DNA from 2 places in the Rahnella sp. PD12R genome. Region 2 is predicted to be linked to the other one. Evidence: predicted binding sites of a transcription regulator. Region 2 holds the regulator's gene; the other holds the start of a gene.

The links. Region 2 encodes CRP, which controls carbon source genes, mostly activating them, when cyclic AMP is high. Its sites were predicted from a motif close to ATGTGANNNNNNTCACAT; they were not measured.
Region 1: garD (galactarate dehydratase) is a predicted target of CRP. The motif match lies at 2,004-2,021, and genes of this name have one in related genera.

Annotation. Positions count from the first base shown of each region.
Region 1 is NZ_JAHTMS010000004.1:2,509-9,586, forward strand. It holds gene garD (galactarate dehydratase) at 244-1,815, opposite strand; gene garL (2-dehydro-3-deoxyglucarate aldolase) at 2,468-3,238, shown strand; gene garR (2-hydroxy-3-oxopropionate reductase) at 3,222-4,160, shown strand; gene KWG64_RS09320 (glycerate kinase) at 4,281-5,420, shown strand; gene KWG64_RS09325 (amino acid deaminase) at 5,538-6,845, shown strand; gene barA (two-component sensor histidine kinase BarA) at 6,903-7,078, opposite strand, start outside.
Region 2 is NZ_JAHTMS010000005.1:372,319-382,859, reverse strand. It holds gene KWG64_RS12815 (MFS transporter) at 1-644, opposite strand, end outside; gene KWG64_RS12810 (LysR substrate-binding domain-containing protein) at 849-1,760, shown strand; gene KWG64_RS12805 (OsmC family protein) at 1,762-2,169, opposite strand; gene crp (cAMP-activated global transcriptional regulator CRP) at 2,532-3,164, shown strand; gene KWG64_RS12795 (YccS/YhfK family putative transporter) at 3,226-5,301, shown strand; gene KWG64_RS12790 (hypothetical protein) at 5,385-5,780, opposite strand; gene KWG64_RS12785 (aspartate aminotransferase family protein) at 6,013-7,230, opposite strand; gene KWG64_RS12780 (aminodeoxychorismate synthase component II) at 7,398-7,973, opposite strand; gene KWG64_RS12775 (putative adenosine monophosphate-protein transferase Fic) at 8,065-8,667, opposite strand; gene KWG64_RS12770 (YhfG family protein) at 8,657-8,827, opposite strand; gene KWG64_RS12765 (aldose 1-epimerase family protein) at 8,924-10,129, opposite strand; gene KWG64_RS12760 (helicase HerA-like domain-containing protein) at 10,372-10,541, opposite strand, start outside.

The DNA.
Region 1 (7,078 bases), on a different contig from region 2:
TTAGTCCTTTAACTGATGGAATCATTGATAGAATGATAGAGTTTTTAAATACTCATAATTGAAATAAATACAATTAAATCAATTGATTATTAAAATTCAGGCAAAGGTAAACTTGTCTGGCAGAAGTAACCGAGAGGAAGATCACAAAGGGATAAACACTTAATAAGAATTGATGTTTTGAAAGGCAATAAAATTTTACCCACCAGAAAACTGATGGGTAAAATCTTCCCGAAACCCTAAAACTCAGGTTACCGGTGCCGGGTTGAATACGGCGAGGGCATTGTGGATACCCCAGGTGTCTGACCAGGTTTTCTTATGGCCGCTGGCGATATCCAGAATAAAGCGGAACAACTCCCAGCCGACGTCTTCGATGGTGGCATCACCGGTGGCAATCGTGCCTGCGTTGATGTCCATCAGGTCATGCCAGCGGTTTGCCAGCGTGGTGCGCGTTGCCATCTTAATGACCGGAACCGCCAGCAGGCCGTAGGGCGTACCGCGACCGGTGGTGAACACCTGCACGGTAATACCTGACGCCACTTGCTGCGTCCCGCAAACAAAATCGCTGGCAGGTGTGGCGGCGTAGATCAGGCCTTTTTTCGTCGGACGCTGTCCGGGTGACAGAACTTCCGAGATAGCGCTGGTGCCGGATTTGGCAATCGAGCCGAGCGCTTTTTCGACCACGTTCGCCAGACCGCCTTTTTTGTTGCCCGGCGACGGGTTGGCGCTGCGATCGGTCTGGCCCATCGACAGGTAATTATCGTACCAGGCCATTTCTTCCAGCAGGCGTTTACCGACATCCCCGTCAGCCGCGCGCGGTGTCAGCAGATGAATGGCGTCGCGGACTTCGGTGACTTCGGAGAACATCACGGTTGCACCGCAGCGCACCAGCAGGTCAGATGCAAAACCGACTGCCGGATTCGCCGTGACGCCGGAGAACGCGTCGCTGCCGCCACATTGTGTGCCGACGACCAGATCTGATGCCGGGCAGGTTTCGCGCTGGCGGCGGTTCAGGCGTTCCAGATGGAACTGCGCGACGGTGAGAATATCGTCCACCATCGACTGGAAGCCGACGTGCTGTTCATCCTGCAAACGCACGATGTGGGTGTCATCGAGCGAAATCGCCTGCACGTCCGGCGTACCTTCCAGCAGCCGTTCCGGCTGCAATTTTTCGCAACCCAGCCCGACCACCATCACTTCCCCACCAAAATTCGGGTTCAGCGCCAGATTGTGGATAGTGCGGATCGGCACAATGGCCGCAGGCGCGTTGATTGCCACGCCGCAGCCGTAAAGGTGATTGAGCGCGACAACGCCGTCAACATTGGGGAATTTGGGCAATAAATCACGCTCGATGATTTTCACCACGTAATCCACCACGCCCGCCACGCAGTGAACGCTGGTGGTGATCCCCAGAAGGTTCTTCGTGCCGACGCTGCCGTCGGCATTGCGATAACCTTCAAAGGTGTAACCTTCCAGCGGCGGCAACGGTTGCGGGACGCGTGTCGCCAGCGGGAGGCTGTTGAGTTCCGGCGCAACCGGCAGCTCTACCAGGGATTCATCAATCCAGCCGCCTTGCGCAATATCCCGAACGGCATATCCAATGACTTCACCATAACGAATTATATCGCCGCCTTTCGCAATAGGGGTTAAAGCCACTTTGTGGCCTTGCGGGATATGCTCAATTAATTCCAGACCGTTAGAAAATCGGGTGCCGGCCTTTAAACCATTGTCATTAACAATAATAGCGACGTTATCGCTTTCGTGAACCTTTATAAAAAGCGCTTCGGTAGCATGTTCTTTATCTTTATTACGTGACATAACTGTCTCCGCTTTATTAAATATCCCGAAAGAAGGCTTCAGGTAATTCTCTGAACGTTACGCTGACACTCTTGCTGTCCGTACGGAAGAGGGAGTTCATTATAAAGGACTGATGGCGGAAGCTCATTGTGCAACTGACTAGCTTTTTGCCCGCAGAGCGTCATTCTGTGGGGCAGGTGACAGATTAAATGTGATGAACATCACCCTTTGTTTTGCAGGGATATCAGGTTTTCACAATCTGTGATTCTCCTCCCACGCTGATGTGTGGATGCAAAAGAATAGTCACAATAACATCGTTCATTCTTGTGCGATTGCACAGTGTTATTTTGAGCCCTGTTTTTTATACTGTATTGGCTCTCCGGAAGCATTTTGGAACACCTTGGGAGTTAATTTTACGCAAGGATAAATGCACGAAATGCGGGTGCGATATAAGTTTTTTTCGCAGGGAATAATAGAAAGTATAAAAATAAAACAGTATTCCAAAACTGAATTTTTTCCTGCGAAGAATTCTGCATAAATAGTGTGATGTACAACATGAGAGTTCAGCTCCGGCCCGATGCGGCTGAACCTAAACGTCTGAAACTCGAAAACAGTAAATTGCGATGGCGGGTTTTCCGGGCACTCCGGCTCCCGCTCCATAACGAGGTTAGAGATGAGTAATCAAATGATTCCAAACCGGTTCCGCCAGGACTTATTGCAAGGGAAAACCCTGATTGGCTGCTGGTCAGCACTGTGCAACCCGATCTCCACAGAAGTGCTCGGTGTGGCGGGTTTCGACTGGCTGCTGCTTGATGGCGAACACGCGCCGAATGATGTCACGACGTTTGTTCCGCAGCTGATGGCGCTGAAAGGCAGCCGCAGTGCGCCGGTTGTGCGCCCGCAATTTAATGATCCGGTCGTCATCAAACGCCTGCTGGATATCGGTTTCTACAACTTCCTGATCCCGTTCGTTGAAACGCAGGAACAGGCTGAACGCGCCGTGGCCTCTACCCGTTATCCGCCAGCGGGGATCCGCGGCGTTTCGGTTTCTCACCGCAGCAATATGTTCGGCACCGTGCCGGATTATTTCACCAGTATTAACGACAACATCGCGGTGATGGTGCAGATCGAAAGTCAGCAAGGCGTCGACAACCTTGATGCGATTGCGGCCGTCGACGGCATCGACGGCATCTTTGTCGGCCCGAGCGATCTGGCAGCGGCCATGGGACATCTCGGTAATGCCGGGCACCCGGAAGTTCAGGCGGCAATCCGTCACATTTTTGAACGTGCAAAAGCATACGGCAAGGCCAGCGGCATTCTGGCACCGGTCGAAGCGGACGCACGTCGCTATCTGGACTGGGGCGCAACCTTTGTTGCCGTCGGCAGTGATTTAGGCGTTTTCCGCGCTGGTACGCAGGCGCTGTGCGATCGCTTCACCAAGTGAACCGGTCTCATCACATCAATATAAAGAGGATACCCGAATGAAAATTGGCTTTATTGGTTTAGGCATCATGGGCAAGCCTATGAGCAAAAACCTGCTGAAAGCAGGTTATGAGGTTGTCGTGATGGACCGTAATCAGGACGCGGTCGGCGAAGTGGTGAAACTGGGCGCAACGTCCGCGGAAACACCGAAAGCCGTCGCAGCGCTCTCTGACGTCATCATCACCATGCTGCCGAATTCACCGCAGGTCAGAGAAGTGGCGCTGGGTGAAAATGGCCTGATTGAGGGCGCGCGTCCGGGCACGATTTTCATCGACATGAGTTCTATCGCACCGCTGGCCAGCCGTGAAATCAGCCAGGCGCTGGCCGCGAAAGAAATCGCGATGCTCGATGCGCCGGTATCCGGCGGCGAACCGAAAGCCATCGACGGCACTATGTCTGTCATGGTCGGCGGTGATAAAGCGGTCTTCGACAAATGTTATGAAATCATGAAATCCATGGCCGGTTCCGTGGTGCATACCGGTGATATCGGCGCAGGCAACGTCACCAAACTGGCGAATCAGGTCATTGTGGCGCTGAACATTGCGGCAATGTCCGAAGCGCTGGTTCTGGCGACCAAAGCGGGCGTGGATCCTGATTTAGTTTTCCAGGCGATTCGCGGCGGTCTGGCGGGAAGTACAGTTCTGGAAGCAAAAGCGCCGATGGTGATGGATCGCAACTTCAAACCGGGGTTCCGCATCGATTTGCATATCAAAGATTTAGCCAATGCGCTGGACACTTCTCATGGCGTCGGCGCGCAGTTGCCTCTGACCTCGCTGGTCATGGAAATGATGCAGGCACTGAAAGCGGATGGTCACGGGCAATCTGACCATAGCGCCATTGCACGCTATTATGAAACCTTAGCGAAGGTTGAAGTTACCCGTTAGTCTGCGGTGGCAACGTGGCCGAAAATCGTCAAACAGGCCGCGTTTCCCTTCAGGCAGGATGCAAAACTGACAGGACGCTTTTCCACATCGGCGCGTGCAGTTTATGAAGGTAATGACTTTATGAAAATAGTGATCGCACCGGATTCATACAAAGAAAGTTTGTCTGCTTTGGATGTGGCAAAAGCCATCGAGAGTGGTTTCCGTGAGATTTTCCCCGAGGCGGAGTACGTCAAACTGCCGGTTGCTGATGGCGGCGAAGGCACCGTCGAAGCGATGGTGGCGGCGACCGGGGGCCGCGTCGTTAAGGTGACTGTCACCGGGCCGCTGGGCACGCCGCTTGAAGCCTTCTTCGGGCTATCCGGGGATGAAAAAATCGCTTTCATTGAGATGGCGGCCGCCAGCGGGCTGGAAAGTGTGCCTGCCGCGCAGCGTAATCCCCTGAAAACCACCTCTTTCGGCACGGGCGAGCTGATCCATTCCGCGCTCGATCATGGCGTGAAGCATTGCATTATTGGCATCGGCGGCAGCGCCACCAATGATGGCGGGGCAGGCATGATGCAGGCGCTGGGCGCAAAACTGCTGACCAAAGACGGCAAGCAAATTGGTCAGGGTGGTGGCGAGCTAGAAAAACTGCACCATATCGATATCAGCGAACTGGATCCCAGAATTAAAAAATGCCGCTTCGAAGTGGCCTGTGACGTCACCAATCCGCTGACCGGAAAAGACGGCGCCTCTGCGATCTTCGGGCCGCAAAAAGGCGCGACGCCGGAAATGATCGAACAGCTCGATGGCTATCTGCATCATTATGCGCGGGTGATCAAACAGGATCTGGGCATTGACGTTGAACATGTTCCGGGGGCCGGCGCGGCGGGCGGAATGGGCGCGGCGTTGTTCGGATTCTGCCATGCTGAACTTCGTCAGGGCATTGAGATTGTCACGGACGCGCTGGGTCTTGATGCGCTGGTGAAAGACGCCACGCTGGTTATCACCGGCGAAGGGCGTATCGACAGTCAGAGCATCAACGGTAAAGTGCCGATTGGCGTCGCGCGGGTCGCCAAGCGTTATAACAAACCTGTCATTGGTATCGCAGGCAGCCTGACCAAAGATGTGGATGTTGTTTACAGCCACGGACTGGACGCCGTTTTCAGCGTGCTTTACAGCGTGTGTACGCTGGAAGAGGCCCTGAAAAATGCCGCAGACAATCTGCGCAAGTCGGCACGCAATATTGCCGCCACCATTAAGTTATCGCAAAAACTCTGAGCTGAAACAGTCAGTATAAAAAACCGGTGTTCAGGCCTGGCCTGCGCCGGTTTTTGTATTTTATTTGCGGCGATTTTACGTTAGGTTTTAGAGACATTCGCCAATGAGAAAACACGCATGTCAGAGACTGATTTTTCGACGCAGCCGGTAGAAACTCAAACCAAAGGATTAGGAACGCTGAAAGCCGGTGCGCTGACGGGCGATATCCGTGCGCAGGGCTGGAATATTCTGCGTGAAGACGTCAGCCTGCCGGTCGCCGTTCTGCTTGAAGAAAGAATCGAACACAATCTTTCCTGGATGCATGAATTTATCCAGCGCTACCGCCTGAAACTGGCGCCGCACGGCAAAACGACCATGAGCCCCGAGCTGTATCAGCTGCAAATGGAATACGGCGCGTGGGGCATCACGCTGGCAACCGCGCCGCAGGTCAACGCGGCATTTCAGCACGGCGTCCGCAAAGTGATTATGGCGAATCAGCTGGTCGGCAAAGGTAATATGGCGATGATCGCCGGACTGCTGCGCGAAGATCCTGATTTTGATTTCACCTGCATTGTGGATTCTGCCGAAAATGTGGACGCGCTCGGGCACTATTTTGCGGGGCAGCAGCTCAGATTGCGGATCATGTTTGAATACGGGATTGCTGGCGGCCGCACCGGGATCCGCACAGATCAGCAGGAAGCCGATGTACTTGCCGCCGTGAAGCGCTGGCCGCAATCGCTGGCGCTGGTGGGCGTCGAACTTTATGAAGGAGTCAGCAACGACGAAGCGGTGATCCGCACTTTTCTGCGTCATGTTCTGGCACGCACCGAAGTGCTGGCGCAGGCCGGGGAATTCGCTGAACCGACGGTGATTCTGACCGGTGCCGGTTCGGCCTGGTTTGACGTAGTGGCGGAAGAACTCACGCGGGAAGATCCGCATCTGGATGCGCAAAAGCGTTATACGCTGGATATCATTTTGCGTTCGGGTTGTTACGTCACCCACGACGTAGGCGCGTATCAGGCGGCGCTGGAACGTATGCAAACCAGCAATCCGGTGGCGCGTGAAATGAACAGCAGTTTACAGCCCGCGTTGCAGGTCTGGGCGGCGGTGCAGTCTTTGCCGGAACCGGGCAGGGCGATTATCGCCTTAGGTAAGCGCGATGCAGGTTATGACGCCGGTTATCCGAAGGCCGCCGGGCATTTCCGTCCGCGCAGTGCCACGCAGGCCGGTTACACCACGGTGGTGCCTGCACCTGACGACTGGAAGGTTTACGCGATGATGGATCAGCATGCGTTTATGTCGATTCCGGAAAATGCGGATCTGAAAGTCGGCGATATGCTGGTGTTTGATATCTGCCATCCGTGCCTCACGTTCGACAAATGGCGTCAGTTATTGCTGGTCAATGAACAATGGGATGTCACCGGCGCGGTGAAAACCTGGTTCTGATGCGCTGATTGCGGAAACCAAAACGCCCGGCATGACCGGGCGTTTTCTTTTGCGGTTTTACCTCGGCAAATATGCCACCGCAGCCTGTTTCACATTTTCGATTTCGTCGAGCAGCTCGAACCATTCCGGCTCCAGCGCATCGACGCTCACGCCCTGACGCAGTTGTTGTTCGATGTAGAAACACAGCTGTTTCAGGCGCGGCACGCCGCTGTAGCTGCAACTGCCGTGCAGTT
Region 2 (10,541 bases):
AAAATGGATACGAACAGCAGCACGACAATCGGGTTTTTCAGCAGTTCACGGTAGCCGGTCGCCACGCCGGTGCGGGCTTCTGCTTTCGGGGGATTCGGCACAAAAATGATAATCGCGACGGCAATCGCAAACGCCAGCAGGCCGAGAATGGAGAAAGAGCCGCGCCAGCCGAGCGTATCGAGTGCGTACACCGCAATCAGCGGCCCGGCGGTCATCGCCAGACCGGCGGATGACAGCAATACGGACTGCGCGAAAGTGCGCTGCCCGACATCAAAATTCGAGACCACCGCTTTGGCGCAGGAACACGGATAACCGGAATGCCCGACGCCGGAAAGAAAGCGAAACGTCACCAGTAAACCGAGGCCGAATCCCAGCAAACCGAAGCAGAGCGCGAACCCGCCGAGCAAAAACAGCGAGATACCGAGTACTTTCTTGTAGCCGAATCGGTCATTCAGCCAGCCAGCAGGAATTTGAAACAGCGAATAGGCCAGGAAGAAAATGCCTGTGATGTAACCCAGCTGCTCCGGTTGCAGGTTAAATTCCCGCTCAATCGGCAACAGCGCGAACCCCATCACCGTTTTGTCGATATACACCACCGCATAACCGACGAACAGCAGGAAGATCATCAGGGAACGACTTTTCATAGCGGATATCCCTTTTTGTTATCACCGCGTCAGAAGTTCTCACTGTCGGGCGAATAGTAAAATGCGACATGCATCACGTAATCAACTGAATAACAACACATTATTTATTCCAAATCTGAAGCTATCAGCTTTACAGGTTTGCCATAAGATGCAATTTTTGGGTAGGTGATGCTTTTTACTGATAGGGCTTTCAAGCGAGGCGACATGCGTTATTTACCGAAATTGCAGCAACTCAAGGTTTTCCAGCAGGTTATCCGCAGCGGCAGCATTCGCGGCGCGGCGCGGGCGATGAATCAGTCGCAGCCCGCCGTCAGCAGAACCTTGCGGGAACTGGAACAAACGCTTGAAACTCAGCTTATCGTGCGCGGCAATCAGGGCATGGCGCTGACGGAAACCGGCCGCGCCTTTGCGCAGCGCATGCAGTTTATTCTCGAAGAACTTGAACGCGCGGCGGATGAGATCCGGCAGATCAATCAGTATTCGCAGGGTTCGGTGGCTATCGGGTTTTCATCACTGCTGGCGCTGACGGTGTTTCCGGCTCTCAATGAAGCATTCAAAACGCAGTTTCCCCAGTCCAAACTGCTGATTAAGGAAGGCCAGCTTTCGACGCTGTTACCGGCGCTGCGTGAAGGGAAACTCGATTTTGCCGTCGGGACCGCCGGGCCGGGTTTTCCGCTGGAAGATTTGGTGCGTGAACCGCTGTTTAGCGCGCCGTTTGGCGTGATTGCGCGGCAAGGGCATCCGCTGGCAGGTGCCACCACGCTCGAAGAATTACAGGGCGCGCGCTGGGTGTTGCCGGAAACGGATATGGGTTACTACCAGCAGATTCAGCTTTCGATGAACGGCTTTAATGCGCCAGCCGGTGAAACGCCGGTAAGAACGGATTCGGTGGTGTGCGGGCTGAATATGGTGTTGCAGTCGGATTATCTGACGATTGTGGCGAAGGCGATGCGCGCGCCGTTCGGCTTGCAGGAAAGACTTTGCCTGCTCAATATCGATACGCTGCCGGAAGCGGAATATTGCGTACTCTATTCGCAGAAATCGCCGCTGACATTTGCTGCGCGGCGATTTCTGGATTTACTGCGAAGTCAGTGCCAGTCGTATCGCTGGTCGTGACTTATTCGGCGTTCACGACTTCAAAACTGTGGGTGATCGTCGCGGCTTTGCCCAGCATCAGGGATACAGAGCAATATTTTTCCGCAGACAGGCTGACCGCGCGTTCCACAATTTTATCCGTCAGGTCTTTGCCGGTGACGATGAAATGCAGGTTGATGTGCGTGAACAGACGCGGTGCTTCTTCGCGGCGCTGAGACGTCAGTTTCACTTCGCAGTCACGCACGTCGTTACGGCCTTTTTGCAAAATAGACACCACATCAATCGCGCTGCAACCGCCCGCCGACATCAGCAACATTTCCATCGGGCTCGGGGCTTTGTCGCCCGCATTACCGTCCATTGTGATCTGATGGCCCGACGCTGACTCACCTAAAAACGTCAGCCCTTCTACCCATTTTACGCGTGCGTGCATGTGCTCTTCTCCCGGTGGATAAATTCGTCAAATTTTCCCCTCAGACTACCCTTTCACCCAAAAACTGGCAACGTAACCCGATCGCCATCATGCTGAAGCGAGACAACAGAAGACAGCATTGCAAACCTGTGTTACAAACAAAGCCGAAACATACTTTCCAGTAAATTGCGGTGACGGTTTTTGCGGTTTAAGAACAGAACCCACGGTGTTAACAGCAATAATCAGGCTGTTTCACTCCGACATCCGCTTGCAGCATTTCTGGGGAGTTATATGCTGAAAGGGCGCTTTTTAAAGTAAGTGCCGTACAGGGAACTCTGAGCCCTGTGATTTTGGGCAGCGATAACAACAGAGGATAATAGCAAATGGTTCTCGGCAAGCCACAAACAGACCCGACTCTCGAATGGTTCCTGTCTCACTGTCATATACATAAGTATCCTTCTAAAAGTACGCTGATTCACCAAGGTGAAAAAGCCGAAACGCTGTACTACATCGTGAAAGGGTCGGTTGCCGTCCTGATTAAAGATGAAGAAGGCAAAGAAATGATACTGTCATACCTTAACCAAGGTGACTTCATCGGCGAGCTGGGACTCTTCGAAGAAGGGCAGGAACGCAGTGCCTGGGTTCGTGCTAAAACTGCCTGCGAAGTGGCTGAAATTTCTTATAAAAAATTCCGCCAGCTGATTCAGGTAAACCCGGATATTCTGATGCGTCTTTCCGCGCAGATGGCAAACCGTCTGCAAGTGACGTCAGAGAAAGTCGGCAACCTTGCCTTCCTCGACGTAACAGGCCGTATCGCGCAAACTTTGCTTAATCTGGCTAAACAGCCTGATGCAATGACCCATCCGGACGGGATGCAAATCAAGATCACCCGTCAGGAAATCGGCCAAATCGTCGGTTGTTCACGTGAAACAGTCGGACGTATTCTCAAAATGCTGGAAGATCAGAGCCTGATCTCCGCACACGGTAAAACGATTGTCGTTTACGGCACACGTTAATCCCTCAGGAATTGGCGCGACAGCTTACTGTCGCGCCTTTTTTATGGGCTAAGCTTTACCCATGACGCTATGGCGAAGACTGTTCTATCATCCCGAAGTTAACTACGCGCTGCGCCAGACGCTGGTGTTGTGCCTGCCTGTCGGTATTTGCTGGCTGTTTGGCAATCTGCAAATGGGCCTGCTGTTTTCCCTGTGCCCGGCCTGCTGCAACGTCGCCGGCCTTGATACCCCGCACAAACGCTTTTTCAAACGCCTGATTATCGGCGGTTCGCTGTTTGCCGTCAGCAGTATCCTTTTACAGGTGATGCTCGAAAACTGGCACATTCCTCTGCCGCTCATCATGTTAACGCTGGCTTTGCTGCTCGGCGTCACCGGTGAAATCAGTCCGCTGCATGCGCGCCTGTTGCCCGGCGCGCTGGTGGCCACCATCTTTACGCTGAGTATGGTCGGCGTGAGGCCAATGTGGCAGGCACCCGCGCTTTTTGCCGCCGGCACCGCCTGGTACGGGCTGTTTAACTGGGCGTGGTTCCGTATTTCCGAAGAACAACCGATGCGCGAAACGCTCAGCCAGCTGTATTTGCAACTGGCCGATTATTTCGAAGCCAAGTACAGCCTGCTGACGCAACATACCGATCCGGAAACTGCACTTCCGCCGCTGCTCAAACGCCAGCAGCAGGTTATCGACCTGATTGCGTTGTTGTATCAGCAACTGCACATGCTGCCGCAGCATGGACATCATCATCACCACAAACGGTTGTTCCAGCGTTTTCAGGTGGCGCTCGATTTGCAGGAGCACATTACGGTCAGCCTGCATCAGCCGGAAGAAGTGCAAAAACTGGTGGAAGAAAGCCACGCCGAAGCGGTGATCCGCCGGAATGCGCAGGTGATTTCCGCCCGTCTGCGCGTGATTGCGGACGATATTCTCTACCATCGCCTTTCCGAACGCTTCACCATGGCGAATGAGCTGGCGGCGCTGGAAAAAATCGCGGCGCAGAACCCGCAGAATCCGGTCGGCCAGTTCTGTTATTACCATTTCAGCCGTATCGCGCGACTGCTGCGGACGCAACGCCCGCTGTACCGCCGCGATCTGATGAACTCCCAGCCGCGCCTGCCTTTCTGGCCTGCGGTGAAAAGCTACCTGTCCTTTAAATCCTCCGCCCTGCGCAATGCCGCGCGCCTCGGGCTGATTCTGGCGATCGGTAGCAGCCTCGGGCTTTTCTTCAATCTGCCCAAGCCGTACTGGATTTTGCTGACCATCATGCTGGTCAGCCAGAACGGTTATAACGCCACGCGTGTGCGTATCCAGCACCGTGCACTCGGCACGCTGGCCGGTCTGCTGATTGCCGCCGGATTACTGAGGCTGGAATTGCCGGAAGGCATCACGCTGATTTGCATGCTGGTCATCACGCTGGTGTCGTATACCGTGCTGCGCAAGAACTACGGTCTGGCGGTCATCGGTATGACGGTGACCGCAGTTTATACGTTGCAATTGCTGGCGATGAACGGCATCCATTTTCTGGTGCCGCGCCTGATTGATACGCTGATCGGTTGCGCGCTGGCCTTCGGCGGCAGCATCTGGCTGTGGCCGCAATGGCAAAGTGGCCTGATGCGCCAGAACGCCCATCAGGCGCTGGAAACCTATCAGGACGCCATCCGGCTGATTCTGCAAGAAAATCCCGACGCCTCTCAACTTGCGTACACCCGTATGCAGGTCAATCAGGCGCACAACAAGCTGTTCACCTCGCTGAGCCAGGCGATGCAGGAACCGGGTTTTAACTCGCATTATCTGGCGGATATGCGTTTGTGGGTCACGCACAGTCAGTTTGTCGTTGAGCACATCAACGCGATGACCATTCTCGCGCGCGAGCATTACATGCTGCCGGAAAAGCTGGCGACGGAGTATTTGCAGACCTGCGAAATCGCGCTGCAAAGCTGCCAGCAGCGGTTGCTTTACGACGGGCCTGGTAGTGAGAACACCTTGTTTAATGCGCCGGAGCTGCACCCGGATATGCCGCTGACCGAAATGGAGCGCCATCTGCGGAGGATGATTTCGCACCTGAGTGTGATGCATACCATTTCGTCACTGGCGTGGAAGCAGAGACCACACCACGGGATCTGGCTGACGCGGCGGGCGTAAAAGGGGAGATCCCCTTTTATATCCCCTGTTTGAGGGTTGGGTTTCACTTGCCGTGAGGGCTGGATCGAGAAGGTTTCGGTTTCTCACGTACGGTGATCACTTAACCCGCTGCGCCGAAACCGACAAAGAGGGAGGAAAGCGCCTCCCTCTTTGATCTCCCACGCTTTTTTTTCAATAAGCGCTTTCGCTGGATCGATGGACATATTCTGGAACATCCGCGTGTGGCGCAAATCCAGGCACTTCGTGCTGCCTTCACTCGGTCTTCGAGCCTCTGGTCTCGAAGCCGCTCCGTTCAGCTGGATTTTGAGTGCGCCAGATTGCCTTTGTAAAAGATTAAAACCGGCATGATTTTGAATTGGGGTCAGCCTCTGGCCGCTTTCAAAAATCACGCTGAAAGGAGAGGTGGAAAACCGCGTATCTTTTCGCGCGGTTTGTAATCCGACTGGAAGGAACCGCGCAGCGGCGGGATTTTGCGGCAATAGATGTGGCTCCTGAAACATAGCCAGCCAGCGGCAGCGCTTGTTTGAAAAAGCGGGGAGAGATCCAAGAGAGGGAAAGCACTTCCCTCTCTTGGTCGGTTTCGGCGCGAGCCGCTGAGCGATCACCGCACATGAAAAACCGAAATATTCTCGGTCATAACCCTCACGGTGAGTGAAAAACCGAAATATTCTCGATCTATATATTTTTTTAAATAAAGCCGGCTGCTAAAGCCTAAACCCCTGTAACTTTTGCCACAGCTTTCTCAAAGCGCCCCATCCCTTCTTCAATATCCGCGAAGTCGATAACCAGTGATGGTGCAAACCGCATCACATTCGGGCCCGCCACCAGCATCATCAACCCGAACTCAGCGGCGGCGGCATGAAACTCTCCGGCGCGGTTTTTGAAGGCGTCCGACAGCTCGGCGCCAATCAGCAACCCCTGGCCGCGGAATTCGCTGAAGACAGAATATTTCTGGTTGATGGCATCCAGCGCGCTGATGAATTTCTCGCGGCGTTCGTTAATACCGGCCAGCACTTCAGGTGTATTAATGATATCCAGCGCGGCTTCGGCGACGGCGCAGGCCAGCGGGTTGCCGCCGTAGGTGGTGCCGTGTTTGCCCGGTTCCATCACCGATGCAACGTCTTCCGTTGCCAGCATGGCGCTAACCGGGAAACCACCGCCCAGGGCTTTCGCCGTGGTCAGAATGTCCGGCGTCACGCCGTAATGCATATAGCTGAACAGCTTACCGCTACGGCCCATGCCGCTCTGCACTTCATCGAGCACCAGCAGCGCCTGATGTTTGTCGCAAAGCTCGCGCAGCCCTTGCAGGAATTCCTGAGTGGCGGGCATTACACCGCCTTCACCCTGAACCGGCTCCACGACAATGGCGCAGGTATGGTCGTCGATCACCGCTTTTACCGCGTCCAGATCGTTGAACGGCACATGCACGATGTCAGCCGGTTTCGGGCCAAAGCCGTCGGAATATTTTGGCTGGCCACCCACGGAAACGGTAAACAACGTGCGGCCATGGAAGGCGTTATGGAAAGCGATAATCTTGCTTTTGTACGGGCTGTGGCGATGCGAAGCGTAATAGCGCGCAAGTTTGAATGCGGCTTCGTTGGCTTCTGCGCCGGAGTTGGCAAAAAATACGCGGTCAGCAAAGGTCGCGTCGATCAGCTTCTGTGCCAGTCGCAGCGCCGGTTCGTTGGTGAACACGTTACTCACATGCCACAGGGTTTCGCCCTGATCGTGTAACGCTTTCACCAGCGCCGGATGGCAATGGCCCAGCGCAGTCACCGCGATCCCACCCGCGAAATCCACGTATTCGGTGCCCTGCTGATCCCACACGCGACTGCCTTTGCCTTTCACCGGAATAAATTTCGCGGGTGAATAAACCGGCAAAATCACTTTATCGAACGTACCCCGATCTACCGCTGCTTTTTCTGCCATAACCCTTCTCCCTTTCTGATTTTTACCAGTGAGTTGTTACGATGAACTGGAATTCACAGCCGCAATGAATGTGAAAATATAATCACAAAATATGCATAAAAAATCACACGCAGGCAAACGGAAATCGCCCCTGTCGCGTAAGTAATTTTTACCGTGCAATTAAGTGTTTAGATTTTAAGGAAATTATCCAGAAGCTGATGCCCCTGCTCACTGAGAATGCTTTCCGGATGGAACTGAACACCGTGCAGCGGCAGCGTTTTGTGCATGATGCCCATGATTTCGTCGCGCTGGCCCTCACGCTCAGTCCACGCGGTGACGTCAAAGCAATCGGGCAGCGTTTCGGGCGCAATCACCAGCGAATGGTAGCGCGTCACCGTCAGCGGATTATTCAGCCCGCTAAAAACGCTGCTGCCGGTATGGCGGATGGGAGAGGTTTTGCCGTGAATGGCCTGGCGGGCGCGGACAATCTTTGCACCAAACGCCTGCGCCATTGCCTGATGCCCGAGGCAGACGCCGAGAACCGGCAGTTTACCGGCAAAATGGGTGATGGCTTGCAGGGAAATCCCCGCCTGATCCGGCGTACACGGGCCGGGCGAAATCACCAGATGTGACGGGGAAAGCTGTTCGATATACGCAATCGTCAGCTGATCGTTACGCACCACGCTGACCTCTGCCCCCAGCTCGCAAAAATACTGGTAGAGGTTGTAGGTAAACGAGTCGTAGTTGTCGATCAGCAGCAGCATGGTCAGTCCCGGTAAAGTCGAAAATTTACCGGGCAATTCTACGCATTTTTACGTGCGGGCTTCAGCCTTTTTGTTGGTCAAAGTGCGCCGGCTAATGTGCATCATCGATTTCACTGATCACCTGATTAAAAATCGCCACCAGTTCAGTTTCATCGCCAAACACCGCTGTTTTGTTGGCGGCCAGCCAGCGCTCGCGCCCGACGTTGGCCCACTCAATGTCATAACCGGCGTGGATAACCAGCTGCTCGATGAATATTCTCAGCGCGCGCCCGTTACCTTCCCGGAACGGATGCAGCAGGTTCAGGCCGGTGTAATAGTGCGCCAGCCGTTCTGCCAGATTATCGGGCGGCAATCCGACCAGAAACGCCTCTTCTTCGAGTTCCTGCATCAGCGCGTTGCCTTCATTTTCGATGTATCCGAAATGGCAAAACTGCGTATCGTCTTTATAAATATCGATTTCGCGGAACTTGCCCGCCCACGGATAGATGTCCTGGAACAGGGAAAGATGGATAGCGCACAGATGCGGTAAGCCCATGGTGGCCGGGCCGAGCGGCATGGCGGCGGCGCGCAGTGCGGTGAAAGCCAGTTCGGCCTGCAACAGGCGATGTTCCTCGCGGATTTCGAGGCTGTTTTTCAGAACGTTAATGCCGGGATAGTAGTAAGGATCGGCGCCCGCCACGAGTTTATCGTTCATAGTGCCTCCTCAGCTCGGACAAACGCTGTGAAATTTGTTCGTTATCCAGCGTAACGGCTTCAACCTGCAAACCGTCCAGCAGGCTGCTGGCCTGAAAGTTCTCCCGCTGACGTTCGCGAAAGAGTTTTTCCTGCTGTCTGAGGGTCATTTTTTTCGCCATATTTCCTCCCCGGATATGGCCATTCGGGCGCATACCTTGTGAAGGTAAGTATAGACAGAGAAAAAAGGGCACCCGGCTGAGTGCCCAAAACTCGGATTATTCAACAGCGATCGGCTGGCTGATGACGTCAGTTTTATGCTCACCCTGCAACGTTTTCACCCGGTCTTCGAGCTGCTTAACCGCCTGCGCGTCTGGCAGCAGCGAGTATTTCAGCTCAAACACAGTGCTCTGGCCGGGTTGCAGTTGTTTCACGCGGCCTTGTTTACGCTCAATCGTCACCGGATACGCATAGTTGGTGCCCGGTTCAATACCGGTGACATATCCCTGTTTCAGCGTGTCAGTGTTTTTCCACAGCGTCAGCAGCGGAAGCTGATGGGTATCGAACTCAATCGATGCGCCTTTATCACCGGCTTTGTTGACGACGCCCGCGATGGTTTTACCCTGCGCATCCGCCTGCGGCACCATGTTGAAGACCATTTCATCGAAGCCTTTGGTTGGCCCCGCGTAAGTCTGCCAGTCGGTCAGGCCTTTTTTGGCGTAATCGTTGAACGGAGAAATGGATTTCAGCGGTGCAATAAAGCGCGCGCCCTGCTCAAGGATCGGCTGACCAAAGTTGCTGTGATAAATAATCTGGTAGTCGTGCGGATAATCCGACTGGTTGGTGAGTTCATCGTGAATGGTCCACGACTGGCTGCCCGGCACGTAACGCAGCTCGGTCCAGGTTTCCAGTTTGGCTTTCTTGAAGGTGTCTTCTTTGAGCAGCCCGCGCACGGTGATTTCGTACGGCGCTTTTTCTGCAATCTCCACCACGACTTTCGACGCTGGCGTGTTGCCTGCGCGGCCATGCAGCGTATAAATCATGCCGTCCGCGGTCACCGGATGGCCCGTCCATTCAAAGCCACAGCGCACCATCATTTCGTTGAAACCTTCCAGCCAGCCCACGCCGTTGCGGCTTTCCAGATTGATGTACGCCGGATTCACCACTTCCTGTACCGGCGAATCCCAGCCCAGCCGGATGTTATCGCCGGTGACATGCAGCAAATCCATGCCGCGCGTCGGGCTCAGGGCGATGGTCAGCCCTTTGCTGGTGATCGTAATGACTTTAGACCCTTCCTGTTTACCGCCGTGCAAAACTTTTTGTTCGATGCTGAAATCTGCACCGGCGACATTCAGCTTTTTGCTGTCAGTTTTCCAGTTTCCCAGTTCAGTACCGGCTTCAGCATCCGTCAGCACGATAGTTTGTGCGGCAGCCTGCCACGAAAAAAGCCCCATGACGATCCCGGTTACGAGTAATTTTTTCACATCCACTCCTTTTTGCTGAATTGATTTAGCCCAAAAGCAATTCAGCCTACAAATCCCGCAGGGTGAAAAACGTGACAGCCTTCACCTTGATAGGTTTTGCCGTAAAACCACCCGTCACAACGTGCTCGGGGTGGCAAAAAGAAGAATGAAACGGGATTTGTTACAGGAAATAGTGCGAAGTCAGGCAGGGAAAACGCACACAAAGCTGACGCGTTTCAGCTTTGTGTGTTGAACAGAAGAGATTATTTTTTACGGCCACCCATTATGGAGCCCAAAACGCCGCGCAGAATTTGTCGCCCTAAATCGCGGGCCATACTTTTGGCGGCAACCTGCACCACGCCGTCGCGTTTACCGCCACGCGGGCCGGTGCTGCCGAACAGGATTTCATTGAGACCGCCCATCAGCCCGCCGC